3 regions of the Enterococcus diestrammenae genome follow, and region 3 is predicted to be linked to each of the others. Evidence: predicted binding sites of a transcription regulator. Region 3 holds the regulator's gene; each other region holds the start of a gene.
What was found. Region 3 encodes CtsR, which represses protease genes until heat stress. Its sites were predicted from a motif close to TTGGTCAAAAAAGGTCAAANA; they were not measured.

Region 1 (4,281 bases), on a different contig from region 3:
CTCCAACCATTCTCTGATTGCCATCTCTAGCTTAGTGACAGTTTCTGGCTCTTGGACCAAATCCACCCAATAAGGAGTCATTCGGTTACGAAACCAAGTCAACTGTCGTTTAGCATAGCGTCGTGAATCTTGTTTAATTTGCTCTTTGACCTCTTCAAGGGATTGCTCGCCTTTAAAGTAAGGGAAAAATTCCCGGTACCCAATACCTTTGGCCGCCTGGCTGTCTTCTTGCTCTCGCAAAAGTTCTGCTTCAGCCAAAAGTCCGGCTTGCCACATCAGCTCGACTCGTTGGTTGATACGTTGATACAACAGGCTGCGGTCGGTATTTAAGCCCACTAAAAAGGTATCATACAATGCTTTAGGGGGCACTTGTGGCTGGAGAATACTGCTGCCGGTGCCTTCCCAAACTTCCAAAGCTCGGATCACTTTCCGACGATTATTGAAATGAATGTGGGCTGCCGCCAGGGCATCTTTTTGCTTCAAGATGTCCCAAAGTGCTTGGTTGCCGTTGGTGTCGGCATAGGTTTCATAGCGTTGGCGGATATTTTCAGCTGCCAAATCTACGCCCGGCTCTTGCTTGCCACCGAGAGTAAAATCTTGCAACAGGGCCTGGATATATAAGCCGGTCCCTCCGACGACTAGAGGTAGTTTACCCTTAGCCGTGATTTCGCTAATCAGCTGCCGCCCCATCTTTTGAAACTCAGCTACTGAATACCCCTCGTCAAGTTCCCGAATATCAATCAAATGATGGGGAACCCCTTGAGCTTCTTCAGGTGTTACTTTAGCCGTGCCGATGTCTAGTTTGCGATAGACTTGCAGGGAGTCGCCACTGATGATCTCTCCATTGAAACGCTGAGCCAGTTCAATACTCAAGGCCGTCTTTCCCACAGCAGTCGGCCCGACAATTGCCAATACTTTTTCCATCTATTTCCCCCGTCGATACTCCATGATGACTTGGCGGCAACGTTCTGGGTAGTTCGTAATGATTCCCGTTACCCCCAAGACTAAACAGCGCCGCATCCCTTCAACTGAATCTACCGTCCAAGGGCGCACCGCAATTGGATAGTCCGCCATTTGAGCCGCATGGGTTTCCACCCAGTCGATCTTCGGATGAATCCCTTCGATAAACGGTCGACTCAAGGCTAGCGGCGGTTTGGATTCTGCCGTTCCCATGATAAAATCCAACTGGGCATCCGGCTCTATTTCATGGATGATTTCCAATGATTTCATATTGAAACTACAGTACCAGTGAGCAAACGGCCAGAGCTGACTGGTCATCAAGTTGCTAAGTTTTTCTTCAATCCCGGGATAGTGGTACTTATCCGTCTTGATTTCAATGGTCAAGACCCCACGATAATTCCGCATCAAAAGTAAGTTTAGGACTTCTTTTAAAGTAGGTATCTTGGTGGACTGATATTCTGAAGAAAACCAGCCCCCGGCATTCAGACGTTTGAGTTCAGTTAGCGTCTTCTCCCGCAAAAGACCTTTGCCATCGGTGGTGCGATCGACTTCTTCATCATGCATCACCATCAAATGGCCATCCTTTGACAGGTGCACGTCCAATTCAATCACGTCGGCCTCTACCCGCACCGCTTCCGCAAATGCAGGCAACGTGTTTTCTGGGCGGGTCCCACTAGCGCCACGGTGGGCAACTACTTGTGTCATCTGTTTCACTCCAATCGCATCCATTGTACCACTTCGAGACCTTTTGAAACAACGTTGGGGATATTCCTTGATTCCAAAGCATTGATACTGGCTAAAACCTAGGCGCTTGTCTCCTGGTCTATTAAAAAAAGATCATCATCTTCTTTTTGAAAATGATGATCCCTAGCTTAATTGGATAAGTAAGTCAGTTCCTCTTGAGAATACTGCTTCAATTGCGTTTTCCGCTCATTGATCAGTTCCACCAAGGAGTCAGAGAAATGCTCTAGCAATACGCGACCACCTTTGTAAGCATACCCACCGATATTCACCGTCTCTTCGGGGGTCAAAATCACTTTCCGTTGCCCAATCTTAGTAAAGAATTCTTCCACAATAAAATTAGGCAAGTAAAAATTATTTTGCGAGACAAATGATTGCAGATAAACATAATCATCAATAGTGATATAGGCATCATCAAAGGCATCAAAGCTGATGTAAGCCTCCAAAGTCGCTGAACGTTTTTGTAAGATTTCTTGGACTTTTTTATTCAATAATAAGAGGGTTTCGATTTCTCGTACCTTGTGTTCCAACACCCGCCGGCGATGTTCTTTTCGTTGCTCGAAGCGAATTCGTAAATTAAAGGTGATCGTGACGATGATTGCCCCGATTAATACCCCCACCAAGGCGGCTACTGCTGTTAGGATATTGGCTGACATAAAATCTCCTCACTTTTCAAAATTGTTCCATGACTCGTTATTTTTATTGTAGCATAAAAGCCCCCAAGACTCGCAATAGAAAGGGAAGCTCAGACCTGAGTTTTTTCGTTTGACCAACTTTGACCATCAGTGTATACTTCTTTTTAGAAGTCGCGGCACATTTGTGCTACACTTATGAATGAAAAAACTTGAGCCACCCTAAACATCGGTGGCACAATTTAAAGGAGGAAACTTTCTTATGAATTTAATCCCTACAGTAATTGAACAATCGTCTCGTGGTGAAAGAGCCTATGACATCTACTCTCGCTTACTTAAAGACCGCATCATCATGTTAAGCGGCCAAGTAACCGACGATTTGGCAAACTCCATCATCGCTCAATTGTTGTTCTTGGATGCCCAAGATTCAGAAAAAGATATCTATTTGTACATCAACTCACCAGGTGGTAGCGTGACTGCCGGCATGGCAATTTACGATACCATGAACTTCGTCAAAGCTGACGTCGTAACCATCGTTATGGGGATGGCGGCTTCAATGGGGTCATTCTTATTGACAGCAGGTACGAAAGGCAAACGCTTTGCTTTACCAAATGCTGAAATCATGATTCACCAACCTCTTGGCGGTGCCCAAGGGCAAGCTACAGAAATCGAGATTGCCGCTCGTCATATCTTGCAAACCCGCGAACGCTTGAACGCAATCTTGGCAGAACGTACGGGTCAACCATTGGAAGTCATCGAAAAAGATACCGATCGAGACAACTACATGACCGCCCAACAAGCCAAAGATTACGGCTTGATCGACGAAATCATGGAATCTTCCAATAGCTTGAATAAATAATGGAACAAAACAGGGCAGACTCGCTTCCGGAGAATCCCTCGGGTTGTAGTGGGACTGCTAATCCAATTGCTACGGAGCTAATTTTTTATAAGTTCTCTATCTAGACCAAAAAAGAAGGCACTGATATTCATCAGCGTCTTCTTTTTTGCTCTAGTAAATTAATTGAAAATGCCCTTCTCGATGGGCTGCTCCCATCGCAATATAATGCTGGATATATTGCCGATTTTTTTCCAGTTCTGCTGGAGTTAGTGGTCGAATCACTCTTGCCGGTCGCCCAAACGCTAAAACATTGGGGGGAATCACCGTTCCTTGGGTCACCAAAGAGCCCGCCCCAAGCAAACTATTTTCACCAATCACCGCATGATTTAAGACGATACTGCTCATCCCAATCAAAGCCCCTTTTTCAATGCGGCAGCCATGAAGCATACACTGGTGGCCCACCGTGACATTTTCGGCAATATTTGTTGGGGCATCGTGATCCACATGGATAATCGTACCATCTTGGATATTTGTACCTGCACCAATCGTAATCGAGTTAGCATCTCCGCGAAGCACACTATTGTACCAAACGGTAACATCTGCCCCCAGCTGGACATCTCCTACCACCACCGCATTTTTTGCGATAAAAGGTTTCATCCACCTCACACGCCTTTCTTTAAGACTTCCCTTTTTCTCAGAATCTAACCTTATTATCCAACGTTTCCCCCTGTAACACAAATCGTTTCAAAAAAATCAGCTATCCACGAAGCCATAGAACACTTCCGAGATAGCTGATGTTTTTAGTTATTCGTAATCGCCGTCTTCGGCAAACTGACTTTGATAGAGCTTGCTATAAAAGCCGCCTTGCGCTAAGAGGGTTTCATGGTTGCCTTTTTCGATGATATTGCCATGGTTCATCACCAAAATCAAATCAGCATCCCGAATGGTAGACAAACGGTGAGCAATCACAAAACTAGTGCGCCCTTCCATTACTTTGTCCATCGCTTTTTGGATCAAAGCTTCCAATCGAGTATCCACCGAACTAGTGGCTTCATCCAAAATCAAAATTTTCGGATTTGAAATGACGGCGCGGGCAATGGTTAACAATTG
Region 2 (4,281 bases), on a different contig from region 3:
CAATCACGTGTTTGATTAAACGCAAAATGGAAGGATTGTAAGGTTGATACAAGTAAGATACTTGTTCATTCATCCGGTCAGCTGCCATGGTATATTGGATCAAGTCGTTCGTTCCGATACTGAAGAAGTCAACTTCTTTAGCAAATTTATCAGCTAAAACAGCGGCTGCCGGAATTTCGATCATAATCCCAACTTGGATTGAATCGGCTACGGCAACACCTTCGTCAATCAATTTTTGACGTTCTTCATCGTAGAGTTTTTTCGCTGCTCTGAATTCCTTCAAAGTCGCAACCATTGGGAACATAATCCGTAAGTTACCAAATGCTGAGGCGCGCAACAAGGCCCGTAACTGGGTCCGGAACATATCGTCACCTAAAGCAGATAAGCTAATCCGCAAAGCTCGGTAACCTAAGAATGGATTCATTTCATGTGGTAAGGTCAAATAAGGCAGTTCCTTGTCCCCACCGATATCCATTGTCCGAACCACCACTGGTTTGTCGCCCATGCCTTCTAAAACGGCTTTGTAAGCTTCAAACTGGTCGTCTTCCGTTGGGAAATCAGGTGAGTCCATGTACAAGAACTCAGTCCGGTACAAACCGATAGCTTCAGCGCCATTGTTATGCACGCCTTCCAAATCTTTTGGTGTGCCAATATTGGCAGCCAATTCGAAGTGAACGCCGTCAGCAGTCACGGTCGCTGCTTCTTTCAGTTTTTCCCATTCCGCTTTTTGTGCTGCATATGCTTCAGCAGCTTTGTTAAATTCGGCGGCTTGCTCGTCGGTTGGGTCGATGATTACATCGCCTTCAATACCGTTGACTGCTAAAATATCGCCTGCTTTAACCTTGCTGGTAATTTCTTTGGTCCCAACAATGGCTGGGATTTCCAAAGAACGAGCCATAATTGCTGAGTGAGAAGTACGTCCGCCGATATCAGTGACAAAGGCTTTTACATACGTACGATCCAACTGAGCCGTATCACTTGGTGTCAAATCGTGAGCTACTACTACCACTTCTTCATTAATCATGGAAGGATTTGGTAAAGTAACACCCAATAAGTGCGCCAAGACACGTTTGGCAACATCGCGAATATCAGCAGCCCGCTCTTGCATATAGGCATTGTCATCCATCGCTTCGAACATGCCAATGTACATGTCGGTAACTTCTTTCAATGCTGATTCCGCATTGACTTGGTTATCGTTGATGTTTTGCTTGATTTGACCAATCATTTCTGGATCACTCAAGACCATCAAGTGGGCATCGAATACTTGTGCTTCTTCTTCGCCAAGGCTTTTTGCTGCTTTATCACGAATCAGAGTCAGTTCCTCGCTGGATTTTGCCAATGCATCATCCAAACGACTTGCTTCAGCAGCGGTATCTGTTACTGAAGCTTTTGTGAAAGACAGATCTGGTTGTACTAGCAGGTAAGCTTTTGCAACAGCAATACCGTCACTTGCGGCGATCCCTTTTAGCATTTCAACCATATTAGTCTGACAACCCTTCTTTTTTCATTGTTTCTACGATTGCTTCCATCGCTTCTTTTTCGTCAGCGCCTTCAGCAGAAATCGTAACGTCTGAACCTTGGCCAACACCAAGAGACATAACGCCCATGATAGATTTCAAGTTTACAGATTTACCTTTGTACTCCAAGTTGATGTCTGAACTGAATTTGCTAGCAGTTTGAACCAACAAGGTAGCTGGACGTGCGTGAATCCCAGTTTCTGCTACTACGTGAAAGTCTTTCTTTTCCATATCGATCGGTCTCCTTTATGAAACATAAGTATTTTTTGTTAGGGTAACTCATGCCTGGGCACAGTTTCTCCCTTTCAATTCTTAAGATTACCATTTTTCCCCTAATTCTACAACCGTTTTCTCTCTAAAGCCAGACAGATTCCCTTTCTCACGCTTTTCCTGTCAATTTTTCAGAAAGTTCTTGATCTACTATCGCTGGATTCGGTTTCTTCGCCAGAAAAGCTCGTCCTTTCATCCTCAAAACAAGATACTTGCGTCCTAGCCCACCTTGAGTATAATAAAACTATGGTCAGTAATGGTCAAAACGTTATTGACCAAGTAAAAAGCGTTCTTTTTTACGGAAAAGAGAAAGCACGTTACAATAGACTTATTGAAAATAAGCGCTTTTGGTTGATCAAGTTGCCACTGTATCATCCACGCGCTCACTGAAAAGAAAGGTTGTGAAATGATGCTTTGTCAAAATTGCGGTAAAAATGAAGCAACAATTCATTTGTATGCCAATGTCAATGGTCAGCGAAAACAACTGGACTATTGTCAAAGCTGTTACCAACAATTAAAAAATCAACAAGGAGGCCAAGCGTCGATGATGGCACAAGATCCTTTTGGCTTCGGCTCATTGGATGATCTCTTTCGTCAAATGTCCCGCCAGATGCAACAAGGACAATCCCCTTATTCTCAAACGCCACCAACCCAATCAGGTAATAATTTTAACGGTGGTCAACCCCCTCGTCGTCCCGGCGGTGATACCCCTCAAGGATTGCTTGGGGAATACGGAATCAATATCACCCAACAAGCACGAGAAGGAGATATCGATCCAGTGGTGGGTCGCGACCAAGAAATTCAACGAGTAATCGAAATTCTCAATCGTCGTACTAAGAATAATCCCGTTTTAATCGGTGAACCTGGGGTCGGAAAAACCGCCGTGGTAGAAGGCCTGGCACAAAAAATCGTCAATGGTGATGTGCCACAAAAACTATTAGAAAAAGAAGTTATTCGGTTGGATGTCGCATCTCTCGTCCAAGGTACTGGGATCCGTGGCCAATTTGAAGAACGGATGCAAAAACTGGTTGATGAAATTAAGCAAGCAGAAAACGTTATTTTGTTCATCGATGAAGTCCACGAATTAGTCGGTGCTGGTGCCGCCGGCGATGGCAACATGGACGCTGGGAACATCTTAAAACCCGCCCTTGCCCGTGGTGAACTCCAAATGGTTGGTGCCACGACATTAAATGAATACCGAATTATCGAAAAAGACGCTGCTTTGGAACGGCGGATGCAACCGGTACGCGTGGAAGAGCCAACTGTCGCTGAAACCATCAGTATCTTGAAAGGCTTGCAACCCCGCTACGAAGATTACCATCATGTAAAATATACCGATGATGCCATCGAAGCTGCAGCTACCCTTTCTAATCGCTACATTCAAGATCGTTTCTTACCAGATAAAGCCATTGACTTACTGGATGAAGCGGGTTCTAAGAAAAATTTAACCATCCAGTTCGTGGATCCAAAAACTATCGATAAAAAATTAGCAGACGCTGAAAGTCAAAAACAAAAAGCTTCCCAAGAAGAAGATTTTGAAAAAGCAGCCTATTATCGAGACCAAATCAATAAACTGACAGAGATGAAAAACAAACAAGTTTCAGACGAAAAAACTCCCGTCATCTCTGAAAAAGACATGGAACAAATCGTCGAGCAAAAAACTGGTATTCCTGTCGGCGATTTAAAAGAAAAAGAACAAACTCAATTGAAAAACTTAGCCGAAGATTTGAAAAAACATGTTATCGGTCAAGATGAAGCAATCGATAAAGTTTCCAAAGCGATTCGTCGTAACCGTGTCGGTTTAGGAAAACAAAATCGGCCAATCGGTTCCTTCCTATTCGTTGGTCCAACTGGGGTTGGGAAAACAGAATTGGCCAAACAATTAGCTTTTGAGCTATTCGGCCAAGAAGATGCCATGATTCGTTTTGACATGTCAGAGTACATGGAAAAACATAGCGTCTCTAAATTAATCGGGTCTCCTCCAGGCTATGTAGGCTATGAAGAAGCCGGCCAATTAACAGAAAAAGTGCGCCGCAATCCGTACAGCCTAATTCTTTTGGACGAAGTGGAAAAAGCCCATCCGGACGTCTTACACATGTTCTTACAAATTCTGGACGATGGTCGCTTAACTGATGCTCAAGGTCGCACGGTCAGCTTTAAAGATACCTTGATTATCATGACGTCAAACGCTGGAACAGGTCGCGTAGAAGCTAACGTCGGATTCGGTGCCGCTCGCGAAGGCATTACCCGTTCTGTTCTGGGTCAGTTAAACAACTACTTCACGCCAGAATTTTTGAATCGGTTCGATGGCATTATCGAATTTAGCGCCCTCTCCAAAGAAAACCTGATGGAAATTGTCGAATTAATGTTAGACAACGTCAACAAGATGTTAAAACCACAGCATTTACACATCGACGTTACCAAAGAAGTCGAGGAAAAATTGGTCGATTTGGGGTACGATCCAACGATGGGTGCTCGACCTTTGCGCCGGACC
Region 3 (4,281 bases):
AAAAGACCTTTCATCTCTCGTAAAAGACTGATATCAAGTTTTTCTACTGGAGTTGCTTTGCGGAAAAATGAACGGCGGTCGTTGATTTTTTCCAAGACTGTCCGAGTGAGTTTGTCAGCGAGAATCCGATAATACTCATCTAAATAGCGATAGTAAACCCGGGAAAGCTCGTCTTTCAAATCGAAGTAAACGAAATTATTCTGCAGTTTATAGAAAAATGGCGAGTGGAGATGGGTTTTCATGTGGCCAAAATACAGCAACTCACTGATTTCTAAGGGTGTCAGTTCTTTTAGCAGGGCACTGTCATTAAAGTCAATCCATTTGATATCCTCAGAAATCCGATTGCGAGCCAGTTCATCGAAATACTGTTTGACGCCTTCATTTCCCCGCAAAATTTTCAAACCGGTGTGGGTTTCATATTCACCGTAATCAGAGGAAGGGTCTAGAAGCAGGAGATTTTTTGGCTGATGGACGATGCCATGATAAAATTCTAAGGGACTAATGCCCCGTGACAAAACGGCATTGCTGGTAGTATCAATATGTATGTAAATCATTTTTGTCATGGGGCGCCCCCTCCTTTTTCCCGATACTACCATCATACAACAACGAGGGATTTCGTGGTGTTTCGTTTCCTTTAAAGTTTGATTACAGAAAGGGCTTTCTTTTGCAATCTTTTGCTAGTCCAGCCAATTTTTAGAAAATCCGCTCCGCAAAAGAAGGTTGCGTTTTCTTAAAACTAGCGAGGCTGTCTGGAGCTACCATAGCCGGTGTGCTGTTTTCTATGGTAAAATAAAGGCGCTAGCAATCAAATGAGGGCGGGGCTTATTATGAAAAAGAAAAAACATCGGGGAAGAAATTGGCTTATCAATATCTTTTTACTACTGCTTTTGGTAGTCGGACTGGTATTGGTTTTTAATAATCAAATCAAAAACGTGATTATCGACCATAATGGCGAAAAATTTGCGGTTTCTAAGCTTACGAGAGAAGACATCGTAAAAAATGAAGAAAAAGAAGCGAGCTTTGATTTTGAAGCGGTAGTTCCTGCTAGCTCCGAGACGGTTTTCAAAGCCCAATGGCAAAATCGTAACTTACCAGTAGTCGGTGGTATCGCCATACCCAAAGTGGGCATTAATTTACCAATCTTTAGAGGTGTTGCCAACGAATCTCTCTTGTGGGGTGCTGGCACCATGTTTCCTGATCAAAAGATGGGGGCGGGCAATTATTCTCTGGCCAGTCATCGTGCCTATGATAAAGGGTATTTATTCGAACCATTAGATCAGACTCAAATTGGTGACGCCATTTATCTGACAGATTTGGAAAATATCTATGAGTATACCGCTACCTTGAATATTACTGTTTTACCCACTGAGACGCAGTACATTGAAGAAGTCCCAGACAAAAAACTAGTCACTTTGATTACTTGTAATGAAATCGGCGGGACCAAGCGGGTAGTCGTTCAGGGGGAACTAAAATCGGTAACTCCTGTAAAAGAAGCAACGGCTGAAGTGTTGGGATATTTTGAGATGGATGTAAAACATTATTAAATTTCGGCATCAATTTGAATAAGCGACTAGCGCTAACCACTTCACGGGGATATCAGTGAAGTGGTTAGCGCTTTTTTTCTGAGCTTTTATCAGGCTTTTGGTGGGGAAGAATTATCTAAGGGTTACAAAAGCCAGCGTTACAGCAAGAATTCTTAACAAACCTGTCCCTCCTGTTCGTCTTTCTTTAATTATTTGAAAATCTTCGGTATAATTGATTATGGTCAGAATTAGTCAATGAAATCGCCAAAGCCTTGGCATTTCAAGGAAAAATGATTCTGCAAAGTTGCAATGATACTGAAGATAGGAGGATTCGTCATGACACGTCATAATACTTCAGATCTGATCGAGGCCTATCTGAAGAAAATTCTGGAAGATAGTGAGATAATTGAGATACGTCGAACGGAGATGGCCCAGCAGTTTAATTGCGTGCCTTCTCAGATAAATTACGTGATTAATACCCGTTTTACGATTCAACGGGGCTACACCGTGGCTTCAAAACGCGGTGGTGGCGGTTATATTCGCATTGAGAAGGTTAAGATTTCCGATAAACACCGCTTTTTAGAACAAGTCGCGGAATTGGTCGACGAGGCGTTGACGGAAAAAAATGCCTTGGCGATCATTCAAAAATTGTATGAAGAAGAGTTGTTGACCCAAAAAGAAGGCAATTTGATACTAGCGGTAATGGCTCAATCCACCTTGGCGGATTACCAAGAAGCAGACAAGATTCGCGCCAGTTTAATGCGTGCGGTATTGGAACGTTTAAGTTACGAAAAATAAGCATGCTGAAAGCCAACGTAACGGAGACAACATCGTCAGTGGTAACCAGCTAAAGTTAGCAACGAAAACCAGAGACTGTCACAGCTGCGGCGTCAGACAGCGGGAAGAAGGTAAGTTATGGAGGAATTGTTTACAGAACGGGCCAAGGCAGTATTGGCCATTGCGCAAGAAGAAGCAAAAACATTCAAGCACCAATCAGTGGGTTCTGAGCATTTGCTCTTGGCTTTAGTGATTGAACAAAATGGCATTGCCGGCAAAACGTTACGGGAATTAGCCATCAGTGAAAACGATATTCGTGAAGAGATTGAACATTTGACGGGTTATGGGACCGTGAAGAGCTACCCAGCTGGCGTTTATTTGCCATACTCTCCGCGGGCGAAGCAGATTTTTGCTTATGCCGGTGACGAAGCCAAACGCTTTGGCGCTCCCCAAATCGGTACGGAACATATTTTATTGGGCTTGTTGCGAGACGATGAGATCTTAGCGTCCCGGATTATGATTAATCTAGGGATGAGTTTGGCCAAGATGCGGCAAGTATTGAAGAAAAAAATGGGCCTCAATGAATCCAAAACCAATAACACAGGAGCCGCTAGTCGCCGTCGTCAAGCAAGTGGTCAGCAACAAGGGACACGACAAGGGGGCGTGCAACAAGGTACCCCAACGCTAGATAATTTGGCGCGGGATTTGACGAAGCTAGCCAGAGAAAACCGTCTAGATCCCGTGGTGGGCCGGACTAAAGAAGTCAAACGCCTGATTCAGATTTTGAGCCGACGCACCAAAAACAACCCTGTCTTAGTAGGGGAACCTGGTGTCGGTAAAACAGCCATTGCGGAAGGACTAGCGCAACGAATTGTGGCGGGAGAAGTCCCCGAAGACATGGCAGAAAAACGCTTGATGATGCTAGATATGGGCTCATTAGTTGCTGGGACCAAATATCGTGGCGAATTCGAGGATCGGATGAAAAAAGTCATCGATGAAATCTACCATGATGGTCAAGTCATCTTGTTTATTGATGAGTTGCATACCTTGATCGGAGCTGGGGGAGCAGAAGGCGCGATTGATGCTTCCAATATTTTGAAACCAGTCTTGGCTCGTGGAGAATTGCAAACCATTGGGGCCACCACGTTAGATGAATATCAAAAATATATTGAAAAAGATTCGGCTTTGGAACGTCGTTTTGCCAGAGTTCAAGTGGATGAACCAACGGCGGAAGAAGCGGTAGAAATCTTGCGAGGCTTGCGACCACGTTATGAAGACCATCATGGGGTGGAAATCACGGATGATGCATTGCAAGCAGCGGTCCAGTTGTCGGTGCGCTACATCAATTCCCGCCAGTTACCAGACAAAGCCATCGACTTGATGGATGAGTCAGCTGCCAAAGTGCGTTTGGATCGGGCGGACGAGCCGTCGCAACTAGCGCGACTACGGGAAGAAATTACCCAATTGATGCATGAAAAAGAGCAAGCTATTCAGGAGCAAGATTTTGAGCTGGCGGCTCGCTTGCGTCAAAAAGAGAAAAAACTCAGCCAACGTTTGGCGGAGTTGGCTTTCGCGGAGACCAAAGAGGCAGCCGGCTTTTCAAATAAGGTGACTGCAGAAGATGTAGCGACAGTGGTTTCTCAGTGGACTGGGGTACCGTTGCAACAGTTGGAGAAAAAAGAATCCGAACGCTTGTTGGATTTGGAAAAAATTCTTCACCAACGCGTAGTCGGACAAGATGAAGCCGTAACTGCTGTCTCACGAGCGATTCGTCGGGCCCGCAGTGGTTTGAAAGATCCCGACCGGCCGATTGGCTCCTTTATGTTCTTGGGTCCAACGGGTGTCGGGAAGACAGAACTTGCTAAAGCCTTGGCGGAAGCGATGTTTGGCTCGGAGGATTCCTTGGTACGAGTGGACATGTCCGAGTTTATGGAAAAATACAGCACCAGTCGTTTGATTGGTTCACCTCCAGGCTATGTCG

Region 1: clpP (ATP-dependent Clp endopeptidase proteolytic subunit ClpP) is a predicted target of CtsR. The motif match lies at 2,464-2,484, and genes of this name have one in related genera.
Region 2: ACO03U_RS05095 (ATP-dependent Clp protease ATP-binding subunit) is a predicted target of CtsR. The motif match lies at 2,034-2,054, and genes of this name have one in related genera.

The regions. Positions count from the first base shown of each region.
Region 1 is NZ_JBMRGR010000007.1:102,047-106,327, forward strand. Features, by position in the region: gene miaA (tRNA (adenosine(37)-N6)-dimethylallyltransferase MiaA) at 1-924, opposite strand, end outside; gene ACO03U_RS06715 (glycerophosphodiester phosphodiesterase) at 925-1,665, opposite strand; gene ACO03U_RS06720 (hypothetical protein) at 1,833-2,357, opposite strand; gene clpP (ATP-dependent Clp endopeptidase proteolytic subunit ClpP) at 2,596-3,192, shown strand; gene ACO03U_RS06730 (gamma carbonic anhydrase family protein) at 3,343-3,828, opposite strand; gene ACO03U_RS06735 (ABC transporter ATP-binding protein) at 3,976-4,281, opposite strand, start outside.
Region 2 is NZ_JBMRGR010000005.1:45,045-49,325, reverse strand. Features, by position in the region: gene ptsP (phosphoenolpyruvate--protein phosphotransferase) at 1-1,480, opposite strand, end outside; gene ACO03U_RS05100 (phosphocarrier protein HPr) at 1,482-1,748, opposite strand; gene ACO03U_RS05095 (ATP-dependent Clp protease ATP-binding subunit) at 2,197-4,281, shown strand, end outside.
Region 3 is NZ_JBMRGR010000006.1:47,641-51,921, forward strand. Features, by position in the region: gene ACO03U_RS05760 (hypothetical protein) at 1-563, opposite strand, end outside; gene ACO03U_RS05765 (class A sortase) at 828-1,544, shown strand; gene ACO03U_RS05770 (CtsR family transcriptional regulator) at 1,860-2,321, shown strand; gene ACO03U_RS05775 (ATP-dependent Clp protease ATP-binding subunit) at 2,439-4,281, shown strand, end outside.